Regions from separate parts of the Priestia sp. VA7 genome, predicted to be linked through region 2. Evidence: a T-box and tRNA genes for the amino acid it is inferred to sense, from the RefSeq annotation. Region 2 holds a T-box; the other holds one or more tRNA genes.
The links. The T-box of region 2 lies ahead of ileS (isoleucine--tRNA ligase). A T-box ahead of a tRNA ligase gene usually reads a tRNA of that ligase, here a tRNA-Ile.
Positions count from the first base shown of each region.

Region 1: it encodes a tRNA-Ile, which carries the amino acid that the T-box ahead of ileS (isoleucine--tRNA ligase) is inferred to sense. The anticodon was not compared.

Region 1 is NZ_JBVQPN010000001.1:314-12,204, reverse strand. It holds gene AC0C45_RS00145 (TraR/DksA C4-type zinc finger protein) at 47-799, shown strand; gene AC0C45_RS00140 (TIGR00266 family protein) at 894-1,691, shown strand; gene AC0C45_RS00135 (glycogen/starch/alpha-glucan phosphorylase) at 1,730-4,141, opposite strand; gene glgA (glycogen synthase GlgA) at 4,155-5,585, opposite strand; gene AC0C45_RS00125 (glucose-1-phosphate adenylyltransferase family protein) at 5,582-6,607, opposite strand; gene AC0C45_RS00120 (glucose-1-phosphate adenylyltransferase) at 6,630-7,781, opposite strand; gene glgB (1,4-alpha-glucan branching enzyme) at 7,732-9,693, opposite strand; tRNA gene AC0C45_RS00110 (tRNA-Glu) at 9,987-10,058, opposite strand; tRNA gene AC0C45_RS00105 (tRNA-Ser) at 10,079-10,169, opposite strand; tRNA gene AC0C45_RS00100 (tRNA-Asn) at 10,173-10,247, opposite strand; tRNA gene AC0C45_RS00095 (tRNA-Ile) at 10,251-10,327, opposite strand; tRNA gene AC0C45_RS00090 (tRNA-Gly) at 10,333-10,406, opposite strand; tRNA gene AC0C45_RS00085 (tRNA-His) at 10,418-10,493, opposite strand; tRNA gene AC0C45_RS00080 (tRNA-Phe) at 10,504-10,579, opposite strand; tRNA gene AC0C45_RS00075 (tRNA-Asp) at 10,588-10,663, opposite strand; tRNA gene AC0C45_RS00070 (tRNA-Met) at 10,668-10,744, opposite strand; tRNA gene AC0C45_RS00065 (tRNA-Ser) at 10,770-10,862, opposite strand; tRNA gene AC0C45_RS00060 (tRNA-Met) at 10,890-10,966, opposite strand; tRNA gene AC0C45_RS00055 (tRNA-Ala) at 10,997-11,072, opposite strand; tRNA gene AC0C45_RS00050 (tRNA-Pro) at 11,078-11,154, opposite strand; tRNA gene AC0C45_RS00045 (tRNA-Arg) at 11,159-11,235, opposite strand; tRNA gene AC0C45_RS00040 (tRNA-Leu) at 11,245-11,333, opposite strand; tRNA gene AC0C45_RS00035 (tRNA-Gly) at 11,348-11,422, opposite strand; tRNA gene AC0C45_RS00030 (tRNA-Leu) at 11,446-11,527, opposite strand; tRNA gene AC0C45_RS00025 (tRNA-Lys) at 11,541-11,616, opposite strand; tRNA gene AC0C45_RS00020 (tRNA-Thr) at 11,625-11,700, opposite strand; tRNA gene AC0C45_RS00015 (tRNA-Val) at 11,727-11,802, opposite strand; rRNA gene rrf (5S ribosomal RNA) at 11,812-11,891, opposite strand, start outside.
Region 2 is NZ_JBVQPN010000001.1:607,647-619,537, forward strand. It holds gene AC0C45_RS03240 (cell division protein FtsQ/DivIB) at 1-254, shown strand, start outside; gene ftsA (cell division protein FtsA) at 680-1,975, shown strand; gene ftsZ (cell division protein FtsZ) at 2,017-3,174, shown strand; gene spoIIGA (sigma-E processing peptidase SpoIIGA) at 3,451-4,374, shown strand; gene sigE (RNA polymerase sporulation sigma factor SigE) at 4,405-5,124, shown strand; gene sigG (RNA polymerase sporulation sigma factor SigG) at 5,273-6,052, shown strand; gene AC0C45_RS03270 (YlmC/YmxH family sporulation protein) at 6,401-6,655, shown strand; gene pgeF (peptidoglycan editing factor PgeF) at 6,730-7,551, shown strand; gene AC0C45_RS03280 (YggS family pyridoxal phosphate-dependent enzyme) at 7,559-8,242, shown strand; gene AC0C45_RS03285 (cell division protein SepF) at 8,259-8,723, shown strand; gene AC0C45_RS03290 (YggT family protein) at 8,727-8,996, shown strand; gene AC0C45_RS03295 (YlmH family RNA-binding protein) at 9,047-9,820, shown strand; gene AC0C45_RS03300 (DivIVA domain-containing protein) at 9,905-10,399, shown strand; T-box leader at 10,469-10,689, shown strand; gene ileS (isoleucine--tRNA ligase) at 10,760-11,891, shown strand, end outside.

The sequences.
Region 1 (11,891 bases), 610 kb from region 2:
TTAACACATACTACAAAAGCACAATAAATTTTTAAGGGGGAGCTTCATGACACTTTCAAAACAAGAAATCAGTCAGTTAAAACAAAATTTACAGCAGCAGAAGGCTGATATTCAATCGCACTTTGATCAAAATGATCATTTTGGTCTAACTCGAAGCGACGCTCACGATGCTGTAGGAGAACTTTCAAGCTACGATAACCACCCTGGTGACACAGCCACGGAAACATACGAGCGTGAAAAAGACCTTGCATTAAATGAACATGCAAAACAAGAGCTACATGAAATAGAAGAAGCACTTCAGGCAATCGCTCACAGCACGTATGGAACGTGCAAAGTATGTGGAGCAGATATCTCGTTTGAAAGACTTCAGGCTGTACCAACTACTTTATACTGTAGAGAACATAGCCCATCGCAGGATATTCCAAAGCACAGACCTGTAGAAGAAAATGTTCTCCATCACCCATTTGGTCAATACGACTATGACGATACCGAAACAACAGGATATGACGCAGAAGATTCTTGGCAAGACGTTGCGCGTTACGGGACGTCTGAATCTCCTTCTGATTTTATAGAAGATACGTCTAACTATAGTGAAACCTATATTGAGGCAGATGAAGCTATTGGATACGTTGAAGATTATGAAAACTTTGCCGCTACCGATTTATATGGACAGCCTCTTCCTATTTACCCTTCAAAAGAGCATGAGCGATATGAAAATGCACTGGATGAAGAAGGTACGATGACCATATTTGGAGATTTACCGGCCTATGAGAAAGATCCATACACTGAAAAGGAGTAGTTCTTCATACTACTCTTTTTTCTATTTTTTGTAGGAGCTATAGGAGATGATATCGAATAAATAGGAGATTAGAATTAATAATGAGGTGAAAATGATGAATGCACATGAAATTGATTATAAATTGTATGGAGATGACATGCAGTTTGTTGAAATTGAATTAGATCCTTCAGAAAGTGTTATAGCAGAAGCTGGAGGAATGATGATGATGGAAGATGATATTGAGATGGAAACCATTTTTGGTGACGGTTCTTCTTCCACCAGCAGCGGGCTGTTTAATAAACTAAAAGGAGCTGGGAAACGCGTATTAACTGGTGAAAGTTTATTTATGACGGTATATACAAATAACGGATATCACAAACGAAAAGTATCCTTCGCTTCACCTTTTCCAGGCAAGATTATTCCTGTCGATTTAGAGCAGCTCGATCATAAAATCATTTGTCAAAAGAGCTCCTTTTTATGCGCTGCCAAAGGCGTATCCGTTGGCATTGATTTTCAAAAAAAACTAGGAACGGGCTTCTTTGGCGGTGAAGGTTTTATTATGCAAAAATTAGAAGGTAATGGCTTGGCATTTTTGCATGCAGGCGGAACCATTCATAAAAGACAGCTGCAGCCGGGTGAACGCCTTCGAGTGGATACTGGATGTTTAGTGGCCATGACCCGTGATGTAAACTACAATATCGAATATGTAGGGAAAATTAAAACAGCTCTGTTTGGAGGGGAAGGCATGTTTTTTGCTACTCTGTCAGGACCGGGAACAGTTTGGATTCAATCTCTTCCTTTTAGCCGACTAGCCGATCGCGTTTTATCAAGTGCAGTTTCGCCAACGGGAGGTAAAGGTGAAGGCAGTATCCTTGGTTCTTTAGGTGATTTCTTAAACGGTGACAACAGATAAAATAAAAAAGGTGTAGTCTTTGACTACACCTTTTCTATTTATTGATTTAATAAATTTTTAGTGGAATGAATTCCCCAAATATCAGATGCATATTCCTCAATCGTTCGATCACTAGAAAAAAAGCCGGAGTGTGCAATGTTCGTCGCACTCATTTGAAGCCATTTATTTTCATTTCTATAAGCTTCGTTTACTTTTTGCTGTGCCGTAACGTATGAGTCAAAGTCACGGAGTACATAGTATTCATCATTTTGCATTAATAATGAATCATATATAGGCTCGAATAAGTCATATGTGTCAGGCAGGAAGCCGTTTGTAAGCTGCTCGAGCACTTGTCGAATACGCTTATCATGATGGTAATAATCATAGGCACGGTATCCTCCATTTTGCTGATAGCTCAACACTTCTTCGGCTTTTAATCCAAAAATAAAGACATTATCTTTTCCTACTGCCTCGCTAATTTCGACGTTCGCTCCGTCCATCGTGCCAAGAGTTAACGCTCCGTTCATCATGAATTTCATATTTCCCGTTCCCGAAGCTTCTTTGCTGGCGGTTGAAATCTGTTCACTGACATCCGCCGCAGGAAAGATATACTCAGCAAGTGACACACGATAGTTTTCTAAAAAAACGACTTTTAAAAACGGTGATGTTTGTGGATCATTATTGACAACATCAGCTACAGAGTTAATTAGCTTGATGACTTTTTTTGCATAATAATAGCCGGGAGAAGCTTTCGCACCAAAAATAAATGTACGAGGAACGATTTGAAAATTAGGGTCTTCTTTTAATCGATTGTACAAATACATAATGTGCAGCACATTTAAAAGCTGCCTTTTGTAAGCATGAAGCCTTTTAACCTGTACATCAAAAATAGAATTAGAATCTATTTTAATTCCCGTTTGCTCTTGAATAATATCCGCAAGCAGCTTTTTACGCTGTTGTTTTACTGTTTTTAGTCCTTGTAAAAAACTTGGATCTTCCACGTACTCTTGGAGCTTTATAAGAGAATGCGGCTGTTTAATCCATTTATCTCCTATCACCTCGGTAATAAGGGAGGAAAGCTGCGGGTTAGCTTTTAACAACCAGCGCCGGTGGGTAATTCCGTTCGTTTTATTGTTAAATTTAGCAGGATAAAACTGATAAAAATCTTTCATTTCTCGTTCTTTTAAAATATCAGTATGAATCTTTGCCACACCGTTTACTTTATAACTTCCCACAATTGCTAAATGAGCCATCTTTACTAACCCGTGCGCTAAAATAGCCATATTTTCAATCCGTTGCCAGTCGCCTGGATATGATTCCCATAATTCTTTACAAAAGCGCTCATTAATTTCTTCAATAATCATATACACGCGTGGAAGCAAGGGTTGAAATAAATCAATTGGCCATTTCTCAAGGGCTTCAGAAAGAGTGGTATGATTTGTGTATGATATGGTATTGGACGTAATATGCCATGCATCTTCCCATTCCATTTTTTCTTCATCCAGTAAAATTCTCATTAGCTCAGGAATCGCAAGTACAGGATGAGTATCGTTAATATGAATGGCTACTTTTTCGTGAAAGTTTGTAAGTGTTTGATAGGTATTTCGATGTGCTCTGATAATACTTTGTAAGCTAGCTGACACAAGAAAATATTGCTGTTTCAATCTTAATATTTTACCATCTTCATGTGTATCATCTGGATATAAAAATTCTGATACAGCCTCTGTTTGACGCTTATACTCCATCACATCTTTATGTACTGGAAATGATGAAGGCTCCGCATTCCAAAGGCGAAGTGTATTAACTGTATCTGTTTTATACCCGATAACCGGGATGTCATAAGGAACAGCAGAGACGGGTTCTCCTTTTACATGACGAAAAGAGAATTTTTCATCTTCCTGTACCATTTCAACTTCGCCCCAAAAGTTCACTTCTATGGCTTGATCTAATTTGCGTACTTCCCATGAATTCCCATGCCTTAACCACTGTTCTGGGAGCTCAATTTGAAAGCCGTTTACAATCTTTTGATCAAACAAACCGTGTTTATAGCGAATCCCATAACCGTGGCCAGGAAGATTAAGTGAAGCAAGAGAATCTAAAAAACAAGCAGCAAGCCTGCCTAATCCGCCGTTTCCTAATCCTGCGTCTACTTCTATCTCTTCAATATTTTCAAGTGAAATATTCAGATCACTTAATCCTTCTTTTACAACTTCCCGAATTCCTAAGTTCAACAGATTTTGACCCAATAGTCTGCCTAGTAAAAATTCGATAGAAAGATAATACACTTGCTTTGTATGTGAAGACCTATGAATTTCATTGGTTGAAATCCAATCGCTGCTAATATACTCTCGCACCATATTTCCTAATGTATGATAGTGATCTTGAACAGTAGATTCTTTAAAGCTCTTTCCATATGTCATTTCCAGCTTTTTTAAAAAAGCCTCTTGAAAGCTTTTTTTATCAGAGAACAATCTGCTCACCCTTTCACGATGGAGTAGATGTCAAATTTGAATACAATTGATTATATTTAAATGCCGATTGCCCCCAGCTATAATCCTGACTCATAGCATCCATCATTAATTTTTTCCATACATCTTTCTGGTGATAAAATGAAACAGCTCTTTCTAACGTATGAAGCATGTCATGAGCATTATAATTCTTAAAAGAGAAGCCATTTCCCTCTCCGCTATATTCATTATAAGCTTTGACCGTGTCATTCAGGCCGCCCGTTTCACGCACGACTGGAATGGTTCCATATTTTAAGGCTATTAATTGTCCGAGTCCGCAAGGCTCAAAACGGGAAGGCATTAAAAATAAATCCGTACCGGCATAAACTTTATGAGCAAGTTCTTCATTAAAACCAATAATAGCTTTTACTTGTTGCGGGTACGTATCTTCCATCTCACGGAAAAACTGCTCAAACTCGTGTTCTCCAGTGCCTAAAATAACAATTTGGGCTCCTAAGTTAACCGTCTCATGGAAAACGTGCTTAACTAAATCCAATCCCTTCTGCTGAGTTAACCTTGTAACCATCGAAATAATTGGAACATCCTTATTTTCTTCTAATTCAAGATAGCGCTGGAGCTCTTTTTTATTTTTATATTTCCCTTCAATCTTTTCTACCGAATAAGGATAAGATATAAGCTGATCTGCGTCTGGGCTATAAGCTTCTTCATCGATTCCATTTACAATCCCAATTAAATCTTGATTTCGCTGACGCAATAATCCATCTAAACTTTCTCCGTAATATGGCATTTGAATTTCATCTCGATATGTAGGACTTACCGTGGTAATTTTATCAGCTGATACAAGCGCAGCTTTCATAAAATTAATATTCCCATAAAACTCGAGCTGGCTTGTAGTAAAATAATATTCATTTAAATTTAATAACTCATATAAATTGCTCTTAGGGAAGATTCCTTGGAATTGCAAGTTATGAATCGTAAAGACCGTCTGAATATGATCATACATATCATAATTAGCACGAAGTAAAAATGGAATCATAGCCGTATGCCAGTCGTGACAATGAATAATATCAGGCTCATTCTCTAAAAACGGGATAGCTTCAAGCACGGCTCTGCTGAAAAAAGCAAATCGTTCAGCGTCATCGTAGTGCCCATATAAGCTATCTCTTTTAAAATAATATTCATTATCAATGAAAATATATTTAACGCCATCCATCGTTAACGATTCAATTCCGCAGTACTGTCTTCTCCACCCAACCTGTACATGAATAACTTTTTCAAGCACCATTTCATCTTGATAATGTTGAGGAATCGTTCCGTACTTTGGCATGACTACACACACGTTCGTTCCTAACTTTTTTAATTCTTTAGGCAGGGCACCAGCTACGTCTGCTAATCCTCCTGTTTTAATAAAAGGTACACATTCTGATACAGCAAATAATACATTCACGACTTCATCAACGCTCCTTGAGTTGTTCCTTTAGCAATGACTCTAGGTAATCCTGACTCACCTAGCAACGTTTCATTACTTCCTATTTTCACATCTTTGTCTAAAACAACATTTTCTAATACACTATTTTCTAAAATAACGCCTTTTTGCATCACAATGCTATTCTTAACGACCGTACCTTTTCCAATTTTAACGCCTCGGAAGATAATACTATTTTCCACATGCCCTTCAATCACGCACCCGTTTGCAATCATTGAATTTTTCACAACCGCTTTTTTTGCGTAACGAGTAGGCGGTTCATCTTTTACTTTAGTGAAAACAGGACGTTCGTTGATAAATAACTGCTTCCAGACATCTGGAGATAAAATTTCCATACTTGTTTTATAGTAGGCATCTAAGCTAGAAATCTCAGCCGTATATCCATGGTGCTCATACTTTTCTACACGATGAGATTGTGCCATATATCGAACCATTTCTTTAATCGTATAAAAATCATGGGATTCATTTTGCAAAATATTAACTAGAATAGATTTATTAATAATATACATATTAAGCGATTTATCACCCTGCTTCATTTCAGTAATATCTGCATTTGAAGCAATATGACGTTGCAACACGTGCTCAAAGTCAACTGTACATATCGTATAACTATTCGCAATTAATACGTATTCCTGCTTACTTCTTAAGAAATAATCAATATGATAACGGAACTGCGTGAATAGTGATGGACTTTCTAAGTGTAAATCACTTGTCATAGGAGGGAAGATAAACAATCCATCTCGCTTCCGATCCAAATCCCACTCTTTTCCTGAACCTATATGATCCATCAATGCGCGATAGCGATCACGAGGAAAAATGGCAACGCTCGAAATTCCAGAGTTTACCATATTAGAAAGCGTAAAATCGATTAATCGATAGCGTCCTGCAAAAGGAATGGCAGCAATCGATCTATAAAAGGTTAAAGGCTGCAGCGCTGTTGTGTTTGTACAAGCATCAATAATACCAAGCATTTGATTATTCAATGTCGTTCATCCTCTCTGTTCGTTAAATGCATTTAGCAACTGATTCAATCAATTCTTGAGTAACAAGAATTACTTCTTCGCTTCCTTTGGTCGGTCGAATAATAGTACCGTCTGGAACTTCAATGTCCGATGGAACAATTGCGTTTTCAATATATACGTTAGAGCCTATCTTTGCAGTAGGCATGACAACCGTTTTCTTAACCTCAGAACCTGAGCCGATTTGTACACCTGGAAATAACACGGACTGCTCTACGTTTCCTTCGACAACGCACCCTTCATTTACTAATGACTCCACCACGCAGGCGTTTGGCGCGATATATTGAGGAGGCTGATTAGGGTTAACAGAGTATACTTTCCATGAAGAGTCAAATAAATTAAGCTCGTCTTTATCACATAACAAATCCATATTCGCTTCCCACAAGCTTTTTACAGTTCCTACATCTTTCCAATAACCTTGAAATGGGTATGCAATTAGCTTTTTCTTTTCATCTAGTAAAAGCGGAATAACATCTTTACCAAAATCATGGCTTGAATATGGATTGCGTGCATCCATTTCTAAATATTCTTTTAAAATACTCCATTTAAAAATATAAATTCCCATGGAAGCTAGATTATTTTTAGGACGCTGTGGTTTTTCATCGAACTCCATTACGTCTAGGTCACTATTGGTATTTAAAATACCAAAACGGCTCGCTTCTTCCCAAGGTACTTCAATAACAGAAATCGTTACGTCTGCTTCTTTGTTTATATGATAATCAAGCATATTTTCATAGTTCATTTTATAAATGTGATCACCTGATAGAATCAGTACATACTCAGGATCATATTGTGTCAAATAGTTTAAATTTTCATAAATAGCACTAGCCGTGCCTTTATACCACTTTACTCCATCTGATTCCGCGTATGGAGGCAATACCGTGACGCCACCATTCCGTCGGTCCAAATCCCAAGCGCTTCCAATTCCAATGTATGAATTGAGAACTAGCGGTTGATATTGAGTTAATACACCTACTGTCTCAATACCTGAATTTGTACAATTACTTAAAGCAAAATCAATAATTCGATACTTACCACCAAATGGTACAGCTGGCTTTGCTAGATTTTTTGTAAGCGAACTGAGCCGACTACCTTTTCCTCCTGCCAATAACATCGCTACGCATTTCTTTTTTAACATGTTGTTTTCTCTCCCCTCGTTTTCTCTTTGCTCGTAGTATACTAATGCCAAACGGCGGAATATTCATTTCAATGCAAAAAGGTTGACCGTGAAACGATTCATCCACTGATTTTAATGCCTTTTTATTTACAATGCCTGAACCGCCGTACACTTCGTCATCACTGTTAATAACTTCAATGTACTCTGTCTCAACTGGAACTCCAACTTTGTAAGAATGATATGGATGCTCAGAAAAATTGCTAACAACTATAAAAATCTCCTGATTTTCTTTTGACTTACGAATAAAAGAGAAGATTTGTTGATGATGGTTGTTAACATCAATCCATTCGAATCCATCTGGATTATGGTCTAATTCATATAAAGGCTTGCTTCTCTTATAAATCTTGATGAGATCCTTCATATATCCGTTAAGATTGCGATGCATATCAAAGTCATAAAGCATCCAATCCAACTCCTCTAAATCTTTCCACTCATCAAATTGGCCAAACTCTCCGCCCATAAATAAAAGCTTTTTTCCCGGGTGTGCAAAGAAGTATCCATATAGCAGTCGAAGCTGTGCAAACTTGCGCCAGTAATCACCTGGCATCTTATTAAGTAATGATTTTTTCCCATGTACGACTTCATCATGAGAAAGCGGCAAAATAAAATTTTCGTTAAACGCATACATTAGTGAAAAGGTCATTTTATCGTGAAGATAGGGACGTCTTTCCACGCCAGCTTCCATGTATGTTAAAACGTCATTCATCCATCCCATATTCCATTTATAATTAAAGCCTAAACCGCCCTCATACGTAGGTGCTGTAACAAGCGGCCAGTCCGTTGAATCTTCTGCCATCATTAATACCGTTTCATCAGATTCAAAAACAGCTTCATTCAACTTTTTCAAGAAGCTGACAGCTCCATCATTCACTGCTTTTCCAGAAGAATTTTGCCAATAAAGCATATTAGCTACAGCATCTACTCGAAATCCATCTATATGGAAGTACTCCAACCAAAACAAAGCATTCGAAATCAGAAAACTTTGTACTTCAGGCTTTCCTAAATCGAAATTAGCTGTTCCCCAAACGTAGTTTTCACGATCGGATTCTTGTTTGTATTCATAAGTAGGTTCTCCATCGAACATATACAGACCATGTTCATCCTTACAAAAGTGCCCGGGTACCCAATCTAAAAGAACTCCTATATTGTTTTGATGACACTCATCTATAAAGTTCATCAACTCTTTAGGTGTACCGTATCGACTGGTGGCGGAATAGTATCCAGTTCCTTGATATCCCCAGGATCGGTCGAGCGGATGCTCAATGACTGGTAATAACTCAATATGTGTAAAACCTTGTTCAGCAATATAAGGAATAAGCTCCTGTGCTAATTCACTGTATGTATAAAGGCTGCCATCTTCATGAGTCCTCCAAGACCCTGCATGCAGCTCGTAAATACACAGCGGTCTTTCATATATATTTTGCTGTTTTTTCTTTCTACGCCAATATTGGTCGTTCCATTTGTACCCATCCAATGAGTAAACAATAGACGCAGTGTTTGGGCGCACTTCGCTGAAGAAAGCGTATGGATCTGCTTTTAATTTTTTTTGATTGCTTTGTGTGATGATTTCATATTTATAAATAGTCCCTTGTTCTAATTCAGGGATAAATGTCATCCAAATACCTTCTTCATTAACTTTGACCATGGAATGTTGAAAACCGTTCCATTTATTAAAATCACCTACAACGCTTACGCCCTTTGCATGAGGTGCCCACACGCAAAATCGTACGCCTTCAATCCCTTCTACCGTTACCTGATGCGCACCGAAAATAGAGTAACTGCGAAATAAGTTTCCTTCGTGATACAAATGAACATCAAATTCAGTAGGCTGAACCGCTAGATTCACTTTTGCCACCCCTTTAACTTCAAACATAATATACGCACATAATATACGCTTCTTACCACTCATTCCCTTTTACAGTAAAAACATAAACCTTTTCTACAAATATAATAGAATAAAAGTTCTTTTAAATAACTCTTTATCCCATACTCTTCATACTTTATTACTTTATGAATAATTCCATATGACATAGGGAAAATCCTGCTTAAAACTTACTTTTTATTCTGAAAATTCATGGTAATTATTCCTAACTATTATTTCTGTTTACTTAATCTTTAAAAAAGCGCAAATAAAAAAGGTTTGCATATATGCAAACCTTTTTGAGATGACCCGTACGGGATTCGAACCCGTGTTACCGCCGTGAAAGGGCGGTGTCTTAACCGCTTGACCAACGGGCCATATTTAAATTTAAAACGACTGGCGGAGAAGGAGGGATTTGAACCCTCGCGCCGCTTACACGACCTACACCCTTAGCAGGGGCGCCTCTTCAGCCACTTGAGTACTTCTCCGTATGGCTCCACAGGTAGGACTCGAACCTACGACCGATCGGTTAACAGCCGATAGCTCTACCACTGAGCTACTGTGGAATATGGTGGGCCTAAGTGGACTCGAACCACCGACCTCACGCTTATCAGGCGTGCGCTCTAACCAGCTGAGCTATAGGCCCATTTTTGGAGCGGGTGATGAGAATCGAACTCACGACATCAGCTTGGAAGGCTGAGGTTTTACCACTAAACTACACCCGCGTTACTTAAGATGGGGCGACTGATGGGAATCGAACCCACGAATGCCGGAACCACAATCCGGTGCGTTAACCACTTCGCCACAATCGCCGTCTTAAAATGGTGGCTCGGGACGGAATCGAACCGCCGACACAAGGATTTTCAGTCCTTTGCTCTACCAACTGAGCTACCGAGCCAAACAAAATGGCGGTCCCGACGGGAATCGAACCCGCGATCTCCTGCGTGACAGGCAGGCATGTTAACCGCTACACCACGGGACCACTTTGGTTGCGGGGACAGGATTTGAACCTGCGACCTTCGGGTTATGAGCCCGACGAGCTACCGAACTGCTCCACCCCGCGATGATATGAATATGATATAAATAAATGGCGGAGGAAGAGGGATTCGAACCCCCGCGGGCTTTAACACCCCTGTCGGTTTTCAAGACCGATCCCTTCAGCCGGACTTGGGTATTCCTCCGTATATTTATAACAAATGTAACTTATATGGTAGCGGCGGAGGGAGTCGAACCCACGACCTCACGGGTATGAACCGTACGCTCTAGCCAGCTGAGCTACACCGCCATATTATTCGTTACAATTATTTAATTTAATTGGTGGAGCCTAGCGGGATCGAACCGCTGACCTCCTGCGTGCAAGGCAGGCGCTCTCCCAGCTGAGCTAAGGCCCCATAAATGGTCGGGAAGACAGGATTCGAACCTGCGACCCCTTGGTCCCAAACCAAGTGCTCTACCAAGCTGAGCTACTTCCCGTTTATGGCGCGCCCGAGAGGAGTCGAACCCCTAACCTTTTGATCCGTAGTCAAACGCTCTATCCAATTGAGCTACGGGCGCTTATTAAAATGGTGCCGAGGGCCGGACTTGAACCGGCACGGTAGTCACCTACCGCAGGATTTTAAGTCCTGTGTGTCTGCCAATTCCACCACCCCGGCAGGACTTATATATGTGGAGCGGAAGACGAGGTTCGAACTCGCGACCCCCACCTTGGCAAGGTGGTGTTCTACCACTGAACTACTTCCGCACATATATGAAATTAATGAAAGATGCGGGTGAAGGGACTTGAACCCCCACGTCGTAAGACACTAGATCCTAAGTCTAGCGCGTCTGCCAATTCCGCCACACCCGCGTGTGAATATAAATGGTGAGCCATGAAGGACTCGAACCTTCGACCCTCTGATTAAAAGTCAGATGCTCTACCAACTGAGCTAATGGCTCGAAAAAAATGGTGCCGGCAAGAGGACTTGAACCCCCAACCTACTGATTACAAGTCAGTTGCTCTACCAATTGAGCTACACCGGCGTGCAATCTCTGACTTAAATAGTCGATGGTGGAGGATGACGGGATCGAACCGCCGACCCCCTGCTTGTAAGGCAGGTGCTCTCCCAGCTGAGCTAATCCTCCGATATATAAGCCTGGCAACGTCCTACTCTCACAGGGACAAAGTCCCAACTACCATTGGCGCTAAAGAGCTTAACTTCCGTGTTCGGTAT
Region 2 (11,891 bases):
AAGAATTAGCTAAAACGCCTAAGAGCATAAAAGGGGCTATTTCTGAGATTTACTACGCGCCGACAAAATCAGAACCTCTTCACATCGAGGTGTTTATGAATGATACGCGTGAAGTAAGCGGGAAAATTAGCAACTTCTCTGATAAAATTGTTCATTACCCGGCTATTGCAAGTAAATTGAGTGATGATCAAAAAGGTATTATTGATTTAGAAGAAGGATATGCATTTAAACCTTATAAAAAGAGCAAGCAGTAATTATTTTTTATAAGTGTTAATTAAAGGAAATAGATGAGTTGAGACTGGCAAACTAGCCCTCGTACATTGTATAATCACATGCAAGTATTCTGCATACATATGATTTTCTTCTCCGTTGCTGTGAAATGGAAATGTAATATTTGTTCTAGGTAAGTTTCGCTTTTCTCAGTGTACATCTTAGTGTAGACTTGTAGTTAAATAGCTTTTTTCAGTGAATTTTAGGCTTAAATCTAAAAAAAAGTCAAAACCAGAACGTTTTGTTCTTTGAAAGAGATAAAGTCTGTGAAAAACTTGAAAAAAATTGATTTTACAAAAGGGAAACAGATGTATTTGTTGAATATTTTCATATAATAAAAAATTAATATTGTTGTTCTTCTTAATTTATTAAGATGACATGTGCAGAAAGAAAAAGGAGGTGCCAAAGAATGAACAGCAATGAAATATACGTTAGTTTAGACATCGGTACATCCAGTGTGAAAGTAATCATCGGAGAGATGAGTAACGATTCATTGAATATCATTGGTGTAGGGAATGTTAAATCACACGGACTAAAAAAAGGTTCTATCGTTGATATAGATGCAACAGTTCAATCTATTAGAAAAGCAGTAGAACAAGCTGAACGAATGGTAGGCATTACAATTAAAAAGGTTGTAGTGGGCATAAGCGGAAATCATGTATTTTTACAGGATTGTCACGGAGTAGTAGCCGTGTCAAGCGAGAATCGTGAAATTACAAACGAAGATATTCATCGAGTAATTGATGCTGCTCAAGTCATGTCTATCCCGCCAGATCGTGAAATCATTGATGTTATTCCAAAGCAATTTATTGTAGATGGCTTAGAAGGTATTAATGATCCTAGAGGTATGATTGGGGTACGTTTAGAAATGGAAGGCACGATCATAACAGGATCTAGAACGGTTTTACATAACTTATTACGCTGTGTAGAAAGAGCTGGTTTAGAAATCAGTGATATTTGTTTACAGCCTCTAGCCGCTGGTTCAATTGCATTATCTCGTGATGAAAAAAACTTAGGTGTCGCACTGGTAGATATCGGTGGAGGTTCAACAACGGTTGCGATCTTTGACCAAGGACATTTGAAAGTAACAAATGTACTAGCTGTTGGCGGAGAGCACATTACCAAGGATTTATCGATTGGCCTTCGCACATCGACTGAAGATGCGGAAAATATTAAGATAAAGCATGGACATGCTTTCTACGATCATGCTTCTGAAGAAGAAGTATTTAGTGTACCGATCATTGGAAGCGATCAGCATCAGCAGTTTAATCAGCTCGAAATCTCTGATATTATTGAAGCTAGACTAGAAGAGATTTTAGATATGATTACGCAAGAGGTAAATCGCCTAGGATACAAAGATATTCCAGGAGGATTTGTTTTAACAGGCGGAGTAGTAGCGATGCCTGGTATTCTTGAGCTAGCTCAAGTGATTTTAAAGAATAACGTGCGCATAGCAGTGCCTGATTATATTGGAGTACGTGAGCCGCATTATACAACAGGCGTAGGATTAATAAAATTTGCATACAAAAATGCTAAAATACAAGGCCGGGAAATTGGAGCGCCAGTTGTGGAAGAAGAGCCGATTGAGCAAGAAATGATCAAACCTAGCCCGAAACCACAGCAGCCGCAACAATCAGCTGAGCAGCCGAAAAAGAAAAATGACCAAAATTTAATGAAGAAGTTTTTTGGATACTTCTTTGATTAACGTTACGGATTGGTAATTTCGAAGAATTAGGAGGAACTATCATGTTGGAGTTTGATACAAGTGTAGACCAATTAGCGACGATTAAAGTAATCGGTGTCGGAGGCGGCGGTAACAACGCGGTTAACCGAATGATTGAACATGGCGTCCAAGGTGTAGAATTTATTGCAGTTAATACAGATGCACAAGCATTAAATTTATCAAAAGCCGAAACAAAAATGCAAATCGGCGCTAAATTAACAAGAGGATTAGGTGCAGGTGCTAATCCAGAAGTTGGTAAAAAAGCAGCTGAAGAAAGTAAGGAACAAATCCAAGAAGCCCTAAAAGGTGCAGATATGGTTTTCGTAACAGCTGGTATGGGTGGAGGAACTGGAACTGGTGCAGCTCCAGTCATTGCCCAAATTGCTCGTGAGCTAGGAGCACTAACGGTAGGTGTTGTTACTCGTCCGTTTACGTTCGAAGGTCGTAAGCGTTCTACTCAAGCGGCAGGCGGCATTGCGTCAATGAAAGAAGCAGTGGACACGCTGATTGTTATTCCAAATGATCGCTTATTGGAAATCGTTGATAAAAACACGCCAATGCTAGAAGCGTTCCGTGAAGCGGATAACGTATTGCGACAAGGTGTGCAAGGTATTTCAGATTTAATCGCAGTTCCTGGATTAATTAACTTAGACTTCGCTGACGTGAAAACAATTATGTCTAACAAAGGATCTGCCCTTATGGGTATCGGTATTGCAACTGGTGAAAACCGCGCTGCTGAAGCGGCTAAAAAAGCTATTTCAAGTCCACTTCTTGAAACATCTATCGATGGAGCTCAGGGTGTATTAATGAACATCACAGGCGGTACAAACCTAAGTCTTTACGAAGTACAAGAAGCTGCAGATATCGTTGCTTCGGCTTCTGACCAAGAAGTGAACATGATCTTTGGATCTGTTATTAACGAAAACCTAAAAGACGAGATTGTTGTTACAGTTATTGCAACTGGCTTTAGTGACCAAGATTTATCACAGCCAAAACCAGGTCGTCCTTCGTTATCGGCGAATCGCATGCAGCAATCGACACAGCAGCCGGCTCCACAGCCGAAGCGTGAAGTAAAGCGTGAAGAACCTGTACAGCAAGAATATACGCGTCCATCTCAGCCACAGTCTGAAGATGCGCTAGATATTCCAACATTCTTACGAAACCGTAATCGTAGACGCTAATAAAATAAAAAGCCAAGACCTCTGTTTTATACAGAGGTCTTTTTTTATGCCATGAAGCTAGAAAACTCCAAAAGGATATAAAAAGCATTCGACATGGTCAATATGATGCCTTCAAAGGGTTTGTGTTTTCTTTCTAAAAGTGGTGTGACAAATATCGAATGATTTCCTCAAAAATACTGCTTGTTTCTCGGCATGAACTGACAGACTTTCTAATAGGATGTACTATATACTAATTTTTAACAGAAAAATTCAGAAAGAATGGAGAGGTTATAAACATTGCCAATCTATTTAGATTTAATATGGATGCTGAATTTTGGATTAGATACGATTTTACTAATGTTATGTGCAGTTGTACTTAAACGGAATTACAAGTGGTGGAGGCTTTTGCTTGGCGGCTTTATCGGTTCATTGATTGTCCTTCTTATGTTTACGCCTTTTTCTCATCTTATGGTTCACCCTGCTATTAAAATTTTATTCTCTTTTTTTATGGTATTGATGACGTTTGGTTATAAACGACTGCGCTTTTTCTTTGAGAATTTATTAACGTTTTATTTTGCAACCTTTGTTGTTGGTGGAGGATTAATGGGCGTTCACTTTTTATTTCAAGATCAGTTCCTTGTTCTTAATCAAATGGTTGATACGAAATCTCCACAGTTTGGTGATCCTATTAGCTGGATATTTGTTCTTATCGGTTTTCCGCTATTATCTTATTTTTCAAAAGCACGAGTTGATGATTTGCGAATGAAAAATATTACATTTGATCAGCTGGTAGATGTGGAAGTTATTTTAAACGAACAGACGCTGTCGATGAAAGGACTTATTGATAGTGGAAACCAGCTTGTAGATCCGCTGACGAAAACCCCGGTTATGATTGTTACAGCAGATTCTTTAAAGGAAATATTGCCTGAAGGCTTAATGGAATTAAGCAAAAATGTCCAATCCTTTTCACACAGCGAAGATATTGATCAAGAGTGGTATTCAAAAGTCCGCTTTGTCCCTTATCGAAGCGTAGGCCAAGCCAACCAGTTGCTGCTTGCTCTAAAGCCAGATATGGTAAGGCTGGTGCATCAGTCCAACACGATTGAAGTCACTAAAGTATTAGTAGGTATTAGTCATACAACGCTTTCAGTGGAGAAGCAATATGAGTGTATTGTTCATCCGAAGCTTATTGTTATTGGAGAAGTAAGTTCCGCATCGTAAAAGGTGTGAACAAATAAAGGAGGATACAAAATGGCTACATATCGAATTCGATTTCAATTATGGTGGTACAAATTATTAATTAAACTTAAGCTAAAAACAGATGAAGTGTACTATATAGGAGGAAGTGAAGCTCTTCCACCCCCTTTAACAAAAGATGAAGAAGAAGTGCTCTTGAAAAAACTTCCATCAGGAGATGAAGCAGCACGTTCGCTGTTGATTGAGCGTAATTTGCGACTTGTTGTTTATATTGCCCGCAAGTTTGAAAATACGGGAATCAATATTGAGGATTTAATTAGCATTGGCACCATCGGTTTAATTAAAGCAGTAAACACGTTTAATCCTGAAAAGAAAATTAAGCTAGCGACGTACGCCTCTCGCTGTATTGAAAATGAAATTTTAATGTATTTGCGCCGCAACAACAAAATTCGATCTGAAGTTTCATTTGATGAGCCGTTAAATATTGATTGGGATGGAAACGAACTGCTATTATCTGACGTGATGGGAACCGAAGAAGATATCATCACAAAAGACCTAGAAGCGAATGTGGATCGAAAACTTTTGTTGAAAGCACTGCACCAATTAAATGATCGTGAAAAGCAAATTATGGAGCTGCGCTTTGGGCTAGCCGGCGGAGAAGAAAAAACGCAAAAAGATGTAGCTGATATGCTAGGCATTTCTCAGTCTTATATTTCAAGGCTTGAAAAACGAATTATTAAACGGCTGCGAAAAGAATTTAATAAAATGGTTTAAGTAAAAAAGCTGATTGTATAAGGGCTGAGAAGCATCTTACACAATCAGCTTTTTTAGCGTGGAATTGTCAGAATTGTAAAAGTGCATATTTTTTCCTTCTGAGGAGATACTGAATTCAGAACATCATCTCCTGTTAGGAGGGAAAGAGTTGACAAGAAATAAAGTAGAAATTTGTGGAGTAGATACTTCGAAACTTCCCGTATTAAAAAATGAAGAAATGCGAAAGTTGTTTAAACAAATGCAGGCTGGAGATGGAACAGCAAGAGAAAAGCTAGTAAGCGGAAATTTACGTCTCGTACTCAGCGTGATCCAACGTTTTAACAATCGTGGAGAATTTGTTGATGACTTATTTCAGGTTGGATGTATTGGATTAATGAAATCCATTGACAATTTTGATTTAAGTCAAAACGTGAAGTTTTCTACATATGCTGTCCCAATGATTATAGGGGAAATTCGCCGCTATTTACGTGACAATAATCCAATCCGTGTTTCTCGTTCCCTTCGTGATATTGCTTATAAAGCTCTTCAAGTTCGTGAAAGGCTTATGAGTGAAACATCCAAGGAACCTACAGCTGAGGAAATTTCAAAAGTCCTAGAAGTGCCGCATGAAGAAATTGTGTTTGCTTTAGATGCTATCCAAGATCCGGTTTCTCTATTTGAACCTATTTACAATGATGGTGGAGACCCAATCTATGTCATGGATCAGCTAAGCGATGAACGCAATCGTGATTCAACTTGGATTGAAGAAATTGCTTTGCAAGAAGGTATGAGAAGATTGAACGAGCGAGAAAAACTAATTTTACGAAAGCGCTTTTTCCAAGGTAAAACACAGATGGAAGTTGCTGAAGAAATTGGTATTTCTCAAGCGCAGGTTTCTCGTTTAGAAAAAGCTGCTATTAAACAGATGAATAAAAATATTCAAAGTTAACAAAAGCTATCTAAACTGGCAGCTGCTCGCGTTCATACAATTAATACCATTCACTTTATTTGATGTTCAACTTAATAAGCATCGTGTCTATAAAAACAGACACGGTGCTTATTTTGTATATATCAATGTATAATACATGACCAAAAGATATTCATATCCGGTTTCCTATTGCTGTGAGGACTTCTAGCTACTCGTTGAGAATGTCTTTTGATGAAAAAATGTGTAATTAGTGGACAAAATGCCTATAGAACGAGAATGGCAGAGAAAAAATAAGCTTTTCCTTCATGAAATGAAAATTTGAAAATATATATAGGCTAAGGAATAAAGTTGGCTATAGGAGGAGAGAGCATGTTAAAGATTTCAGAATTCCAGCTGAAAGATGTAGTGAATGTAGCTGATGGCAAAAAACTTGGAAATGTAGGGGATATTGATATTGACTTAACAACGGGAAAAATACAGGCCGTCATTATCGGAGGCTCTCGTGTATTGGGCTTCTTTGGAAAAGATGATGAAATTGTGATTCCATGGAAAAATATTGTGAAAATCGGTTCTGATGTCATTTTAGTACGTTATAAAGACGCATTTCAGCCTGAAGAGAATTAGTTTTTTGTCAACAGCACCTAGCAATCTGTGGTACAATATGTGAGAACAAATGAAACAAGGGATGTGTCACATACATGAATCCTGAGCCATTAAAAAAAAGCCATCACGAGTCGTTTATGTGGCTGAGCCCTTGGGTAGAAAAGAATGATATACTTGTTGCAGGTTTTACCACAAAAAATGGTGGCGTGAGTAAACCTCCATTTGCTTCTTTTAACCTAGGGCTTCACGTAAACGATAACGTAGAAGATGTTATTACAAATAGAAAAATTTTAGCAGCCGAACTAGACATGTCTTTTGAAAGCTTTGTATGTGCTGAACAAGTACATGAAGCAACTGTTCAAAAAGTAACAAAAGCCGACTGTGCAAAAGGACTCTACAAGTATGAAGAGGGCATAAAAGCAACGGATGGCATTTATACAAATGAATCTGATATTTTGTTAGCTTTATGTTATGCAGATTGTGTTCCGCTTTACTTCTATGCGCCTGATCACCATTTAGTAGGTCTAGCTCATGCTGGGTGGAAAGGAACAGTGAAAGATATTGCAGGAAATATGATTCGACGTTGGGTAGAGCAAGAAAATGTCCCGGTTGAAGATATTTACGTGGCGATTGGCCCTTCGATTGAAGATTGCTGTTATGTCGTCGATAACCGCGTCATTACACAAGTAAACGAAGTAGTTGGCCAAAATGGATATCAAGAAGTAAGTCCTGGACAATACGCGCTTAATTTAAAAAAAGTCAATAAGCTGCTGATTCAAAACGCAGGCGTATTGCCGGAACGAATTTTAACATCGTCGTATTGTACAAGCTGTGAAGATGACCTGTTCTTCTCACATCGCCGCGACCAAGGGAAAACAGGACGCATGTTTAACTTCATAGGCTTTAAGGAGGAGTAATTACATAGTGACAGCTAGCGTAAGTGAAAATCTAGAAGCAGTTCAACAAACAATTGCTGAAGCGTGTAAAAAAGTTAATCGAAATCGAGAAGATGTAGAGCTGATTGCTGTAACAAAATACGTTTCCACAAAACGAGCAGCAGAAGCAGTGGATGCCGGCATTTTACATCTCGGAGAAAACAGGGATGAAGGTCTTCTAGAAAAGTATGAATCAATCGGTGAGAAAGCGACCTGGCATTTTATCGGAAGCTTACAAACAAGAAAAGTAAAAAATGTGATTGATAAAGTTGACTATATTCATTCACTAGACCGATTATCTTTAGCAAAAGAAATTGATAAACGTGCAGAACATCGTATAAAATGTTTTGTACAAGTTAATGTTGCCGAAGAACAATCAAAGCATGGCCTTGCTGTAGAAGATGTAATTCCATTTATTCAATCTCTTGAAGCATTTGCAAATATCCAAGTGGTCGGATTGATGACCATGGCTCCTCACACAGATGAAGAGTCTACGCTTCGCAGCTGTTTTCAAGGTCTAAAAAAATTGCAGAGTCGTATACAAGAACTAAATTTGCCATATGCACCGTGTACAGAGCTATCAATGGGAATGTCAAACGATTATGCAATTGCAATTGAAGAAGGAGCAACATTCATTCGACTAGGAACCACGTTAGTTGGGAATGAACGTTAAGGAGGTGTAATTCAAGATGAGTATGAAAAATCGCTTTAGAAGTTTTTTTGCTCTTGATGACGATACTGAATATGTAGAAGAACATTACGAAGAAGAAGAGTCGGTAGAAGAGCCTGTACAGCAGTCGAGACCAGCGAAAGCTAGTCAGCAGCCGAATCAGCAGCAAAACGTGATTAGCTTGCAAAGCGTTCAAAAATCATCAAAAATGATGCTTTGTGAACCTCGCGTCTATGCCGAAGCACAAGAAATTACGGATCATTTAAAAAATCGTAAAGTCGTAGTTGTGAATTTACAGCGCATTCAACGAGATCAAGCGGTAAGAATTGTCGACTTTTTAAGTGGTACAGTTTATGCTTTAGGCGGGGACATTCAAAAAATTGGAACCGACATCTTTTTATGTACACCTGATAATGTAGACGTAAGCGGAAGCATTTCAGATATGATGGGAGAACATGATACAACAAACGTAAAGAGGTGGTAGTTTTTGGACATCGTTTTTGGGATTCTTGGACAATTGATTGGTCTTTACTCATGGGCACTGATTATTTACATTTTGATGTCTTGGGTACCCGATGTAAGGGCGTCTAAGTTTGGTCAGTTGCTTGGTAGCATTTGTGAGCCTTACTTAGAGCCTTTTCGTAAAATCATTCCGCCTATTGGCATGATTGATATTTCACCTCTTGTCGCAATCTTTTTACTACGATTTGCACAAGCAGGTGTACGTTCACTTCACAGTATGGTTGGATTTATTTAAAAAGGAATCGCTGGATTCCTTTTTTACATACCAATAGTAGGAGTAATAATATGTCTATTTATGAACATTTTAGGCAAGAAGAACATGGATTTATTGACCAGGTTCTTCAGTGGAAAGAAGATGTCCTACATCAATACAGCCCAAAGCTAACGGACTTTTTAGATCCAAGAGAGCAGCATATTGTGACGGCTATTGTCGGGACTGAAGGAGAGGTTCAAGTTTCATTTGATGGTGGACAACCGTTTGCTGAACGCAAGCGCGCGCTGCTATACCCGGATTACTATGTACCTGAAAGTGAAGATTTTCAGTTGCATATGTACGAGCTCAATTATCCTAAAAAGTTTGTGAAGATTGAACATCCTCAAGTTCTTGGTTCGGCGATGTCCTTAGGACTGCGCCGTTCAAAATTTGGCGATATTTTGGTCGCGGGAGACGATATTCAGCTCGTAGTTGCAGAGGAAATTTCTTCTTATATTGAGATGAATTTAACATCAATTGGAAAAGCCAAAGTTTCACTTTCTTCTATTCAAAGAGAGCAGCTGCATGTTGTAAAAGAAGAGCTGGTTGAACACGTTTATACAGTTTCTTCAATGAGGCTTGATGTTTTGCTGTCGACCATTCACAATTTATCAAGACAAAAAGTCCAGCCGTTTATTGCAAATGGAGCGGTAAAAGTAAATTTTAAAGTCATTGAACAGCCTTCTTTTGAATGTCATGAAGGTGATATTTTGTCACTTCGTGGTCACGGCAGAAGTCGTATCGTTTCACTTGAAGGCAAAACCAAAAAAGAAAAATGGCGAATTGTTGTAGGAAAGCAGAAATAAAGAAATCTACTAGCAGGAAATTTTAAAAATATGTCGAATAAACCATTACTAATGACGTAATGAGACAACACGGAGGTGGCCTAGATGCCTTTAACCCCTTTGGATATTCATAACAAAGAGTTTAATCGCGGATTTCGCGGATATGATGAAGATGAAGTAAATGAGTTTCTTGACCAAGTAATTAAAGACTATGAGCTGGTCATGCGTGATAAAAAGGAGTTAGAAGGAAGAGTATCTGAATTAACAGATCGTCTTGGACATTTTACTAACATCGAAGAAACGTTAAATAAATCAATTTTAATTGCTCAAGAAGCAGCGGAAGATGTGAAGCGAAACGCTGAAAAAGAAGCGAAGCTCATTATAAAAGAAGCAGAAAAAAATGCGGACCGTATTATTAATGAAGCACTGTCTAAGTCTCGTAAAATTGCGATGGACATTGAGGAGACGAAAAAGCAGTCTAAAGTATTTAGAACTCGTTTCAAAATGTTAATCGAAGCACAGCTTGAAATGTTAAACAGCGACGACTGGGATCAGTTGATGGATTATGAGATGCCAGCGCTAGAAGAAAAAATTGACTAGTCCAGACATCATCTTGACTTCTCACGTTTTGTTGTCATATAATTTGGTAACAGATGAAATTTCATATCAAACAGTACGGAGACAGGGACAGTAGCTTTTTTAGTTTGTCAAAGCGAATCGAGGATGGTGTGAGCTCGATAACAAACAAAAAAGTGAAAATCACCCTAGAGTACCATTGCTGAACTGATGATAGTAAGCAGTGGCGGTTTATTCACGTTACGAATGCAAAGAGGATTTGCGTACAGCAAATCTACTAGGGTGGTACCGCGGGAGGCCTTCTCGTCCCTTTTTGGGATGAGGAGGTCTTTTTGTTATGGTACAAAAAGATATGAAATTTACGTTTTTTTTGGAGGGTAAAACATGGAATATAAAGATACATTATTGATGCCAAAAACTGAATTTCCAATGCGTGGAAATTTACCGAACCGCGAGCCTAAAATGCAAGAACAGTGGGCTGAAATGAATATTTATGAAAAAGTACAAAAACGTACGGAAGGCCGTCCGCTATTTGTCCTGCATGATGGACCTCCATATGCGAATGGCGATATTCACATGGGACATGCATTAAATAAAATTTTAAAAGATTTTATCGTTCGCTATAAGTCGATGTCAGGCTTCTGCGCACCTTATGTACCAGGCTGGGATACACACGGTTTGCCAATTGAAACAGCTTTAACAAAAAATAAAAAAGTAAACCGCAAAGAAATGACGGTAGCTGAGTTCCGTAAGCTTTGCGAACAGTATGCTTGGGAACAAGTAAACGGCCAGCGTGAGCAGTTTAAGCGTTTAGGTGTACGCGGAGATTGGGATAATCCATATGTAACGCTTCAGCCGCAGTACGAAGCGCAGCAAATCAAAGTGTTTGGTGACATGGCGAAAAAAGGCTACATCTACAAAGGGTTAAAACCTGTGTACTGGTCCCCTTCAAGTGAATCTGCTTTAGCAGAAGCGGAAATTGAGTACTATGATAAGCGGTCAGCTTCTATTTACGTAGCGTTTAACGTAAAAGATGGTAAAGGTGTGCTTGAACAAGATGAAAAATTCATCATTTGGACGACAACACCATGGACAATGCCAGCTAACCAAGGGATTGCTGTCAATCCTGAGCTTCAGTACAGCGTAGTTGAAGCAGATGGAGCAAAATATGTAGTGGCAACTGAACTGATTGAAACAGTTGCTAAAGAAATTGAATGGGCTGACTATAAGACGCTTCGTACAGTAAAAGGTTCAGAACTTGAGCGTGTAGTAGCTGAGCATCCAATCTACAAGCGTGATTCATTAGTTGTTCTTGGCGATCACGTAACAACGGATGCTGGTACTGGGTGTGTTCATACAGCACCGGGACACGGGGAAGACGACTTTATCGTTGGTCAAAAATACGGTTTGGAAGTTCTTTGTCCAGTCGACAGTAAGGGTCATATGACGAATGAAGCACCAGGATTTGAAGGGTTATTCTATGATAAAGCGAATAAGCCGATTACAGACAAACTAG